2 regions of the Streptomyces sp. KL116D genome follow, and region 2 is predicted to be linked to the other one. Evidence: riboswitches for the same ligand, from Rfam matches in the RefSeq annotation. Region 2 holds a riboswitch; the other holds the start of a gene.
The links. Region 2 has a riboswitch for cobalamin ahead of RBJ77_RS24180 (cobalamin biosynthesis protein). Riboswitches for the same ligand answer to the same signal wherever they lie in the genome.
Positions count from the first base shown of each region.

Region 1: another riboswitch for cobalamin. It lies ahead of RBJ77_RS32730 ((2Fe-2S) ferredoxin domain-containing protein); the one in region 2 lies ahead of RBJ77_RS24180 (cobalamin biosynthesis protein).

Region 1 is NZ_JASERH010000084.1:144,629-148,830, reverse strand. Features, by position in the region: partial or broken gene RBJ77_RS32750 (VOC family protein) at 79-462, shown strand; gene nrdR (transcriptional regulator NrdR) at 734-1,222, shown strand; gene RBJ77_RS32740 ((2Fe-2S)-binding protein) at 1,459-1,554, opposite strand; gene RBJ77_RS32735 (hypothetical protein) at 1,521-1,733, opposite strand; partial or broken gene RBJ77_RS32730 ((2Fe-2S) ferredoxin domain-containing protein) at 2,086-2,528, opposite strand; cobalamin riboswitch at 2,586-2,708, opposite strand; gene RBJ77_RS32725 (hypothetical protein) at 3,056-3,379, shown strand; partial or broken gene RBJ77_RS32720 (glutamate synthase-related protein) at 3,391-3,684, shown strand; gene RBJ77_RS32715 (glutamate synthase-related protein) at 3,614-3,871, shown strand; gene RBJ77_RS32710 (glutamate synthase-related protein) at 3,979-4,202, shown strand, end outside.
Region 2 is NZ_JASERH010000060.1:5,751-9,952, reverse strand. Features, by position in the region: gene RBJ77_RS24185 (cobyric acid synthase) at 1-1,010, opposite strand, end outside; gene RBJ77_RS24180 (cobalamin biosynthesis protein) at 1,007-1,963, opposite strand; cobalamin riboswitch at 2,001-2,148, opposite strand; gene RBJ77_RS24175 (hypothetical protein) at 2,658-2,879, opposite strand; gene RBJ77_RS24170 (anion permease) at 2,896-4,179, opposite strand.

The DNA of each region.
Region 1 (4,202 bases), on a different contig from region 2:
GATGTCCTCACGGCGGCGAGCCCAGGATTCCGCGTGCGGCCGCCCCGGCAGTCCCGACGCTGAGAGCAGGTTTCGTCCATGGCATGTCGTATCACTGAACTCGTGCTCGGTTGCCGGGACCCCGAGGCGCTGGCCCGGTTCTGGTGCGAGGTCCTTGACTTCGTCGTACTCGGCCGCGAGGAGGACGGCAGCCTCGAGATCGGGCCGCGCGAAGGGTTCGGCGGCCCGCAGCGCCGACCATCATCCTCAGCCCCGAGGAGCCGACGGACGAGACCAAGCCCCGGCTGCACATCGACGTCAACGCCACCGATCGCGACCAGGACGCCGAACTCGAACGCCTCCTGAAGCTCGGGGCCCGCCCCGCCGACGTCGGGCAGACCGGCGACGAGTCTGGCGCACGTCCTCGCCGACCCCGAGGGCAATGCGTTCTGCCTGCTCAAGACTCGCGTTCGCCCTCTCTGACGGGGCTGCCGGGCAGCGAAGGAGGGCCGTTGCCAGTGGCTTGGAGCGGCGCGCAATTGCCCACCCGGGAGGAATTCGGCTGAAGAGGCAATCGGCTCGGCCCTCCGATTCTCGGCCCCGCTTCGACACCCGTCGGCACCCGCTCGGCACCCGTCGGCACTTCTCCGGCACTCCGCGCCGAAGGGGCCGTCCGATTTGTAGATCTGATGAATAAGCCCAGGTCAGTTCGGATATGATCGATGTCGTCGCGCGATCGGCCGGACAGCGGAAGATGCCCCGGCCGTTTCATGCATCCCGAGAGGAAACGAACGGTGTACTGCCCTTCTGCAGGCTCCCCGACAGTCGCGTCATCGACAGCCGGGCGACCGACGACGGGACGTCGATCCGCCGACGGCGGCAGTGCCCCACGTGCCAGCGGCGCTTCACCACTTTGGAGACCTACTCCCTGCTCGTGGTGAAGCGCAGTGGAGTGACCGAGCCTTTCAGTCGCACCAAGATTGTCAGCAGCGTCCGCAAGGCGTGCCAAGGCCGTCCCATCACCGAGGACATGCTCGACCGTCTCGGTCAGCAGGTCGAGGAGAACGTGCGGGCCACCGGGAGCGCGCAACTGTCCACTCACGAGGTGGGATTGGCCGTTCTCGAGCCGCTGAGCGAACTTGATCCGGTGGCTTACATGCGGTTCGCCTCCGTATACCGCGCCTTTGAATCCCTCACCGATTTCGAGAACGCCATCGCGGAGCTGCGCACCAAGTGCGGCTGATCCCCGCCCCGTTGAGTGGTGTCCGCGTCGCGGCATTCCAGCGGTCGCATTCCATGGAACGCGACGAACGCGCATCGCACGCCATTCCCTGACTGCCCGCGGCTGCTCCCTGACTGCCGTCTTCCCGGCGGTCGGTCAGTCCGTGCATTGCGGGCAGGTTCAGGCAGTTGAGCTCGTGATCGTGTCGGTGCTCCTTGCGGTCCGCCTCGTCGCGTCACCGCGCTCACAGGCAGCAGTCACTCGCATTTGCCGCCGTTCGAGGCACGGTAGAGCAGGCAGCAGCTGCGCCGCCGGAACGTCAGATCCGGGCCGGTGACGCTGCCCGTACCCACGAGGCGTCCCGTGCCCAGCGGTCGCGGGTCAGACGGAGCACCGCCGAGCGCGCGTCGGGCGGACTCGCAGCGAGCACGGCGGCGGACCCTACGAGCGCGGAGGCGACGTTCCCGTCCAGGAGCCGCCGCGCGACCTTCACCTCGAACGTGCCCTCCAACTCCGCCAAGGGATGGGCCACTTGCTCGTACACCCCGACCGCCACGTCAGCGGTTCGCCTGCCGGGCGGCCTTCGGGAGGCCCCTGCAACCGGACGGCCGAGGTGTCGTCGACCCATTCCAGGTTCCTCAGGTCGGGCACGATCCCGTGCAGGACGGTGCACGCCAGGAGTGGTGACCACAGCCGGGCCGCGGCCCCAGGTGCACCATCGACACTCCGACGCGTGCCTCGCTCGTCCCGAACCTGCGGTTCACCTCGCGTGCGCGCTCGGCGAATCCGTCCGCGAACGACGCGTGGCCCTTCGCGGACCGGCCGCGCCGGCCGTGCTGGGCAGGTCGAAGAATCCGCCCAGTCCGGCCACGTCGCGCAGCGCGTCACCCACAGAGGCGGAGGCCGCCCTCGCCCGCTCCTCCATACCGGAACCGCTCACCGTGTCGTCCGGCGCCGGGAGGCGTGACGACGTACAGGTCGAGGATCTCGGGCATCGGCGCGACGCCGGGCCCGCCCTCCCGCACCCACGTGACGATGTCCTCCGTCGCCTCCGGGTCGTTGACGAGCCCAGAGCCACACCGGACGCGCTCCGCCGGCGCGTCCCTCGGCCGACGGTTGCACCACGATGACGTTCGCCTGCTCGCACACGTCCAGACATTCCGAGACGCGCACGGGAACCGCGGACCGCAACCGTGCCGTCTGCGCCGCGTGGTCACCGGCCACCTTCACCGTGCCGCAGCAACGGTCGGCACACCACCACCCGGCTCGGAGCCGCTTCCCGCGCGCCCTCGGCCGGCGTCGCGACTCCGGTCGGTGTTCCTGTCATGCCCCACTCCTCTCACCGGGAGATCCGCCCCGGTACCCGTCGAGGAGGCGACAGCGTGAGTCTCCTGGCTCTCGGGTCACCGCCGGTCCCGGCCTTCCCACCCGTACGGGCAGTGGCCTTTCGGGATCGGCTCACCGATCACAGTGGCGGTACCGCGCCGGAATCGCACCGGCTTCCTCTGTCCGCCATCGCCTTTAAATCGTCGGCCATCCTCTCACGCTCCCGAGTCCAGAACTGCCCGCGCTGCGCGGCGCTGACGCACAGGGCTGAGCCGTCCGCCGTCGCTCCGGACCTCTAGGCTCGTGGGGCGTCGCGTCGTCGGGCACCGGCCCATGCCGGTCGGATCCGTCGTCGGGCGTCCATGACGTCCGCCGCCGCTACGGCGGTTGCGTCGGGGATCCAGCAGTCGAGGAAAGGGAACGTTCATGCGTGCTCGGAGCATCTGCGTGCGGCCGCCGCGGCGGATTGGCCCTGGTGGCGGCCCGCGACCTCGTCCAGAAGAAGCACGCGCTCCTCAGGAACTTCCCGTGCTCGGGCACGCCCGGTACCTGCTGGAGGCGATCGGCCCTGAGCTGCGGCAGTACGTCGTGACCTCCAACGACGAGGAACGCGCCTGTTCAGCCAGCGACCAGCGCAGCTGGATCTACGCGTCGGCGAAGAGTGAGAACAACTACTTCGGGTTCGGCACCGACAACGACGTCGAGCACGTGCAGGGCCACGCCTACATCAAGCAGCGCACGTTCGCCGGGCACTGCCCGATCTGCACGACCGCGCAGGCGCCGCTGCCCTCGGCCAAGGTACTGGCGGGCCGCGCGGGCGGGCCAAGGCGTTCCGGCCGGCCAGCGTCGTGAACATATCGGCGATGAGCTTCGGTTCGCTGTCGGGACCCGCCATCACGGCGCTCAACAAGGGCGCGGCGCTGGCCGGCACGATGCACAACACCGGCGAGGGCGGCCTCTCCGAGTACCACCGCAGCGGCGGTGACCTCGTCCTGCAGATCGGCACGTCGTACTTCGGCTGCCGCAACGACGACGGCACCTTCAACCTCGACAAGCTCAAGGCCGTGGTCGCGGGCGCCCCGCGAGATGGCACTGGAGATCAAGCTGTCCCAGGGCGCCAAGCCGGGGCTCGGCGGGATGCTGCCGGGTGCGAAGGTGACCCCGAGATCGCCCGCATCCGCGGCATCCCGGTGGGCAAGGACTGCGCCTCTCCCGGCACAGCGCCTTCCACGACGTCGACTCGATGCTCGACTTCGTGGAACTGCTCGCCACCGAGACCGGACTGCCGGCCGATCAAGAGCGCCGTGGGCGACATGGGCTTCTGGGAGGAGCTGGCCACGCTGATGGCGCGGGGTGACCGCGGCGTCGACTTCGTGACCATCGACGGCGGCGAGGGCGGCACCGGGCGGCTCCGCTGATCTTCGCCGACTCCGTGTCGGTGCCGTTCCGGGATGGGCTTCTCCCGCGTCTACCCCGCGTTCGCCGAGCGGGGCCTGACGGACGACGTCACCTTCATCGGGTCCGGCAAGCTCGGTCTGCCGGAGAACGCCGCGGTGGCCTTCGCCCTGGGCGTCGACATGATGATCAACGTGGCCCGCGAGGCCATGCTGTCCATCGGCTGCATCCAGGCCCAGAAGTGCCACACGGACAAGTGCCCGACCGGTATCGCCACCCA
Region 2 (4,202 bases):
TCGGCGGCCCGCCGCACCAGCGCGTCGGCAAGCCCGCGCTCCCGCAGCCACTCCAGCGCCCTGACGGTCCCGCGGGTCCCCGGCACCACGGCCAGGTCCGCGTCGACGAGCTCCTCGGCCCGGTCCACGAACCGCACCACGACACCCGGCTCGGCGGCCAGCGCGTCGACATCGGTGAAGTTCGACATCAGCGGCACCGCGCACACGGCGACCCGCAGCACGTCCTCGCCGACCGGCGGCGCCACCACGGACTCCCGCACCGTGCCCCGCAGGGACACCCGCAGGCCGTCCTCCTCGTCGATGCCCAGCCCGTGCTGGAACGGCAGCACTCCGTAAGTCGGCCGCCCGGTCAGGGACTCGAGCATGTCGAGGCCCGGCTCCAGCAGGGTCACGTCGCCCCGGAACTTGTTCACGAGGTACCCGGCGATCAGCTCCTGGTCCTCCGGCGCGAGCAGCGCCGTCGTCCCGAAGAACGATGCGAAGACGCCGCCCCGGTCGATGTCGCCGACGACGAGCACCGGCAGCCGCGCGGCCCGCGCGATGCCCATGTTCACGATGTCGGTGCGGCGCAGATTGATCTCGGCGGGAGAGCCCGCCCCTTCACAGATCACGGCATCATGACTGCCCCGCAACTCCTCCAGGCACCCCACGACGGTGTCCAGCAGCGCCGCCTGCCGCCCGCCGTGATAGCCCCGCGCGCTCAACTCGCCCACGGGCTTCCCCATGAGCACGACCTGACTGCTCCGGTCGCTGCCCGGCTTGAGCAGCACCGGGTTCATCAGCGCGCTCGGCTCGGCCCGGGCGGCCTGCGCCTGCATGGCCTGGGCGCGGCCGATCTCCGCGCCCTCCCGCGTCACGAACGAATTGAGGGACATGTTCTGCCCCTTGAACGGCGCGACCTTCACGCCCTGGCGCACCAGCCACCGGCAGATCCCGGCGGTCACGACGCTCTTCCCCGCGTCGGAGGTGGTGCCCGCGACGAGCAGCCCGCCGCCCTTGCGCCCGGTCATCGAAGCCTCCACAGCAACCGCCCGCCCACACAGACTCCCCACGCCGCAAGACCGATCCGCCGCGACAACCGCGCGGCCCGTTCCACATCACGCACCTCGACCGCGCGCCCCGGCGCGTTCAGGACGGGCCGGTGCTCGACCCTGCCCCCGTACGACAACGTCCCGCCGAGCCGCACCCCGAGCGCCCCCGCGAACGAGGCCTCGACGACCCCGGCGTTCGGGCTCGGATGCCGGTGCGCGTCGGCCCGCCAGGCCCGTACGGCGGCGCGCGGACGCCCCCCGGCCAGCACGGCGAGCGCCCCGGTCAGCCGGGCTCCCGGCCATCCGGCGACGTCGTCGAGCCGGGCCGAGGCCCAGCCGAACCTGCGGTACCGCGCGGACTTGTGCCCGACCATCGCGTCGAGCGTGTTCACGGCGCGGAAGGCGAGCAGCCCCGGCACTCCGCCCACGGCCCCCCACACCAGCGCGCCCACGACGGCGTCGGAGGTGTTCTCGGCGACGGACTCGACGACGCCCCGGGCGATCCCGTCGGCGTCGAGACCGGCCGGGTCCCGGCCGCACAGGCGCGGCAGCAACTCCCTGGCCAGTGCCACGTCGCCGGCCTCCAGCGCGGACCCGACCGCCCGGGCCTCCCGGCCCAGCGAGGTCCCGCCGACCACGGCCCAGGTCGCGGCGGCCGTCAGCGCGACGGAGGCGGCGGGGGAGCGGCGTACGGCGTGCGCGGCGGCCAGACCGACGGCGGTGGCCCCGCCCGCACACACGGCGGTGTGCAGGGCGCCCCAGCCCCGGTGGTCCCGCCACAGCAGCCGCTCGACGGCGCCCGCGGCCCGGCCGAAACCGGCGACGGGGTGCCCGCGGCGCGGATCGCCGAGCAGCAGATCGGCAAGGAGTCCTGCGGCGGCCCCGCACGCATACACGCGCTCGGCCCGCCCGGCGCCGCGAAGGGCGAACATGGCGGTGGTTGTCCTCACTCAGGGTGTCCACGCCCTGGTTCGACGAGACCGACAGCGTGAGTTCCTGGCTCGCCCCCTCACGAAGGGGACTGACAGTGGCGGGACCGCGCCGGATTCGCACCGGCTTCCTCAACTGCTGCCGTATATGGCGGGGGAAGTCCACCACGCTCCGAGAAGGTGCGTCAACTTGCTGTTGACCTGGGGTGGGTGAGTGTGGGGAGGTCCACAACGGGATGCGTGGCCGCGCCACAGGGCCGGGTTTCCTCTAGGTGTCGAAAACCGGGCGTCCCTAGGCTGGAACCGGCAGACGGAGAGCGGTCCGCGGTCCGCCCGCTCGGTGCGGCCGTCGTCGTCCGACACGTGCATGACCACGACGCCGTACGAGGCCCCGTCCACCGGTGCGCCGGGCTCGCCGCCGGTGCCCGTGGGTTCGGGTGCGGCCGGGCCGCCGGGGCCGCCGGAGTCCGTCACTCCCGTGCCAGGCGCATCACCAGCACCATCGGTGCGGTCGAGTCCGTGAGCGGCGGCCGCGAAGTACCGCCATTCCCACCCGTCGCCTGTGGCCGGCATGCGTGCCCGTTCCGGCGGCGACTCGAACGCGAAAGCGGGGTGCGGGACGCCGTACGTCCCGCACCCCGCTCGGGTGCTGTCCCGGCCGGTTCGCGTTCGACAAGTGAAGGCGGACCGGCTCCGATCACGCGACGATCAAATAGATCCCGTACGCCACAGCCGCCGCACACAGCGCGAAGCAGAGGTACGCACCGGACGTGACGGCCGCGGCCGACCCGCCCCGCTCCGCCGCGGCCTCCTTCTTGGAGAGGCCGACGATGCCGAGGGTGAACAGGCCCACCAGGGCCACGGTGACCACGAGGCTGACTCCGAACACGGAGCCGAGAGCTGCCCAGTCGATCTTCATAGCTGGTCCTGCTTCCTTACAGCGTGGCGCCGGCGGGGCGCGCGGGGTCGGCCGGGGCCGGGGCGGGGATGGTCGCCTTGACCTCCGCCGCGACCGCGGACTCCTCGGTGGTGAGGGTGCCGGCCGGCGGCGGGGTGACGGCGGCGATGGCCGTGGTCACGACGCCCGCGGGCTCCTCGGCGGCGGCCGGGGTGCCGACCTCGTCGTCGGTGACGTTCCGGTGGTCGATGGAGTTGCGGCGCGAGAGCTTCCAGATGACCGCGGAACCGGCGACCAGGAGCGCGGCCGTCAGGCCGATGCCCCACGGGCCCTGCTTGGTGAGGAACTCGGCGCCCGCACCGACCAGACCGGCGGCCGGCAGGGTCAGGCCCCACGCGACGAACATCCGGTTGGCGGTGGACCAGCGGACCACGCCGCCCTTGCGGCCGAGACCCGAACCCATCACGGCGCCGGAGCACGACTGCGTGGTGGAGAGCGAGAAGCCCAGGTGCGACGAGGCGAGGATGACGGTCGCGGCGCTGGTCTGCGCGGCGAACCCCTGCTGCGGCTGCAGGTCGGTCAGGCCCTTGCCCATGGTGCGGATGATGCGCCAGCCGCCCAGGTACGTGCCGAGCGCGATGGCGATGCCGGCCGAGACGATGACCCACAGCGGCGGGTCGGCGTCGGGCGCGATGACCCCGCCGGTGATCAGGGCGAGCGTGATGATGCCCATCGTCTTCTGCGCGTCGTTCGTGCCGTGCGCGAGCGAGACGAGGCCGGCCGAGGCGATCTGCCCGGCGCGGTAGCCCTTGGCGGTGGCCTTCTGGTCGGTCTTCTTGCTGATGCGGTAGGTCAGGCGCGTGGCGAGCATCGCGGCGAGGCCGGCGACGATCGGTGCGGCGACCGCGGGGAGCAGCACCTTGGTGACGACGGTGCCGCCGTTCACCGAGGACCAGCCCATCGACATGACGGCGGCGCCGATGAGGCCGCCGAACAGGGCGTGCGAGGAGCTGGACGGCAGGCCGACCAGCCAGGTCAGCAGGTTCCAGAGGATGGCGCCGACGAGCGCCGCGAATATGACCTCTGTCTTGAGGCCGTCCTCGTTGATGATGCCGCCGGAGATGGTCTTCGCGACCTCCACGGAGAGGAACGCGCCGACGAGGTTGAGCACGGCGGACATGGCCACCGCCGTCTTCGGCTTGAGAGCGCCTGTCGAGATGGTCGTCGCCATCGCGTTGGCGGTGTCGTGGAAACCGTTGGTGAAATCAAAAACCAGCGCGGTGACGATCACGATCGCAAGGAGCAGCGTGATGTGTTCCATTTACCCAGGCTTCGGTTGGACGT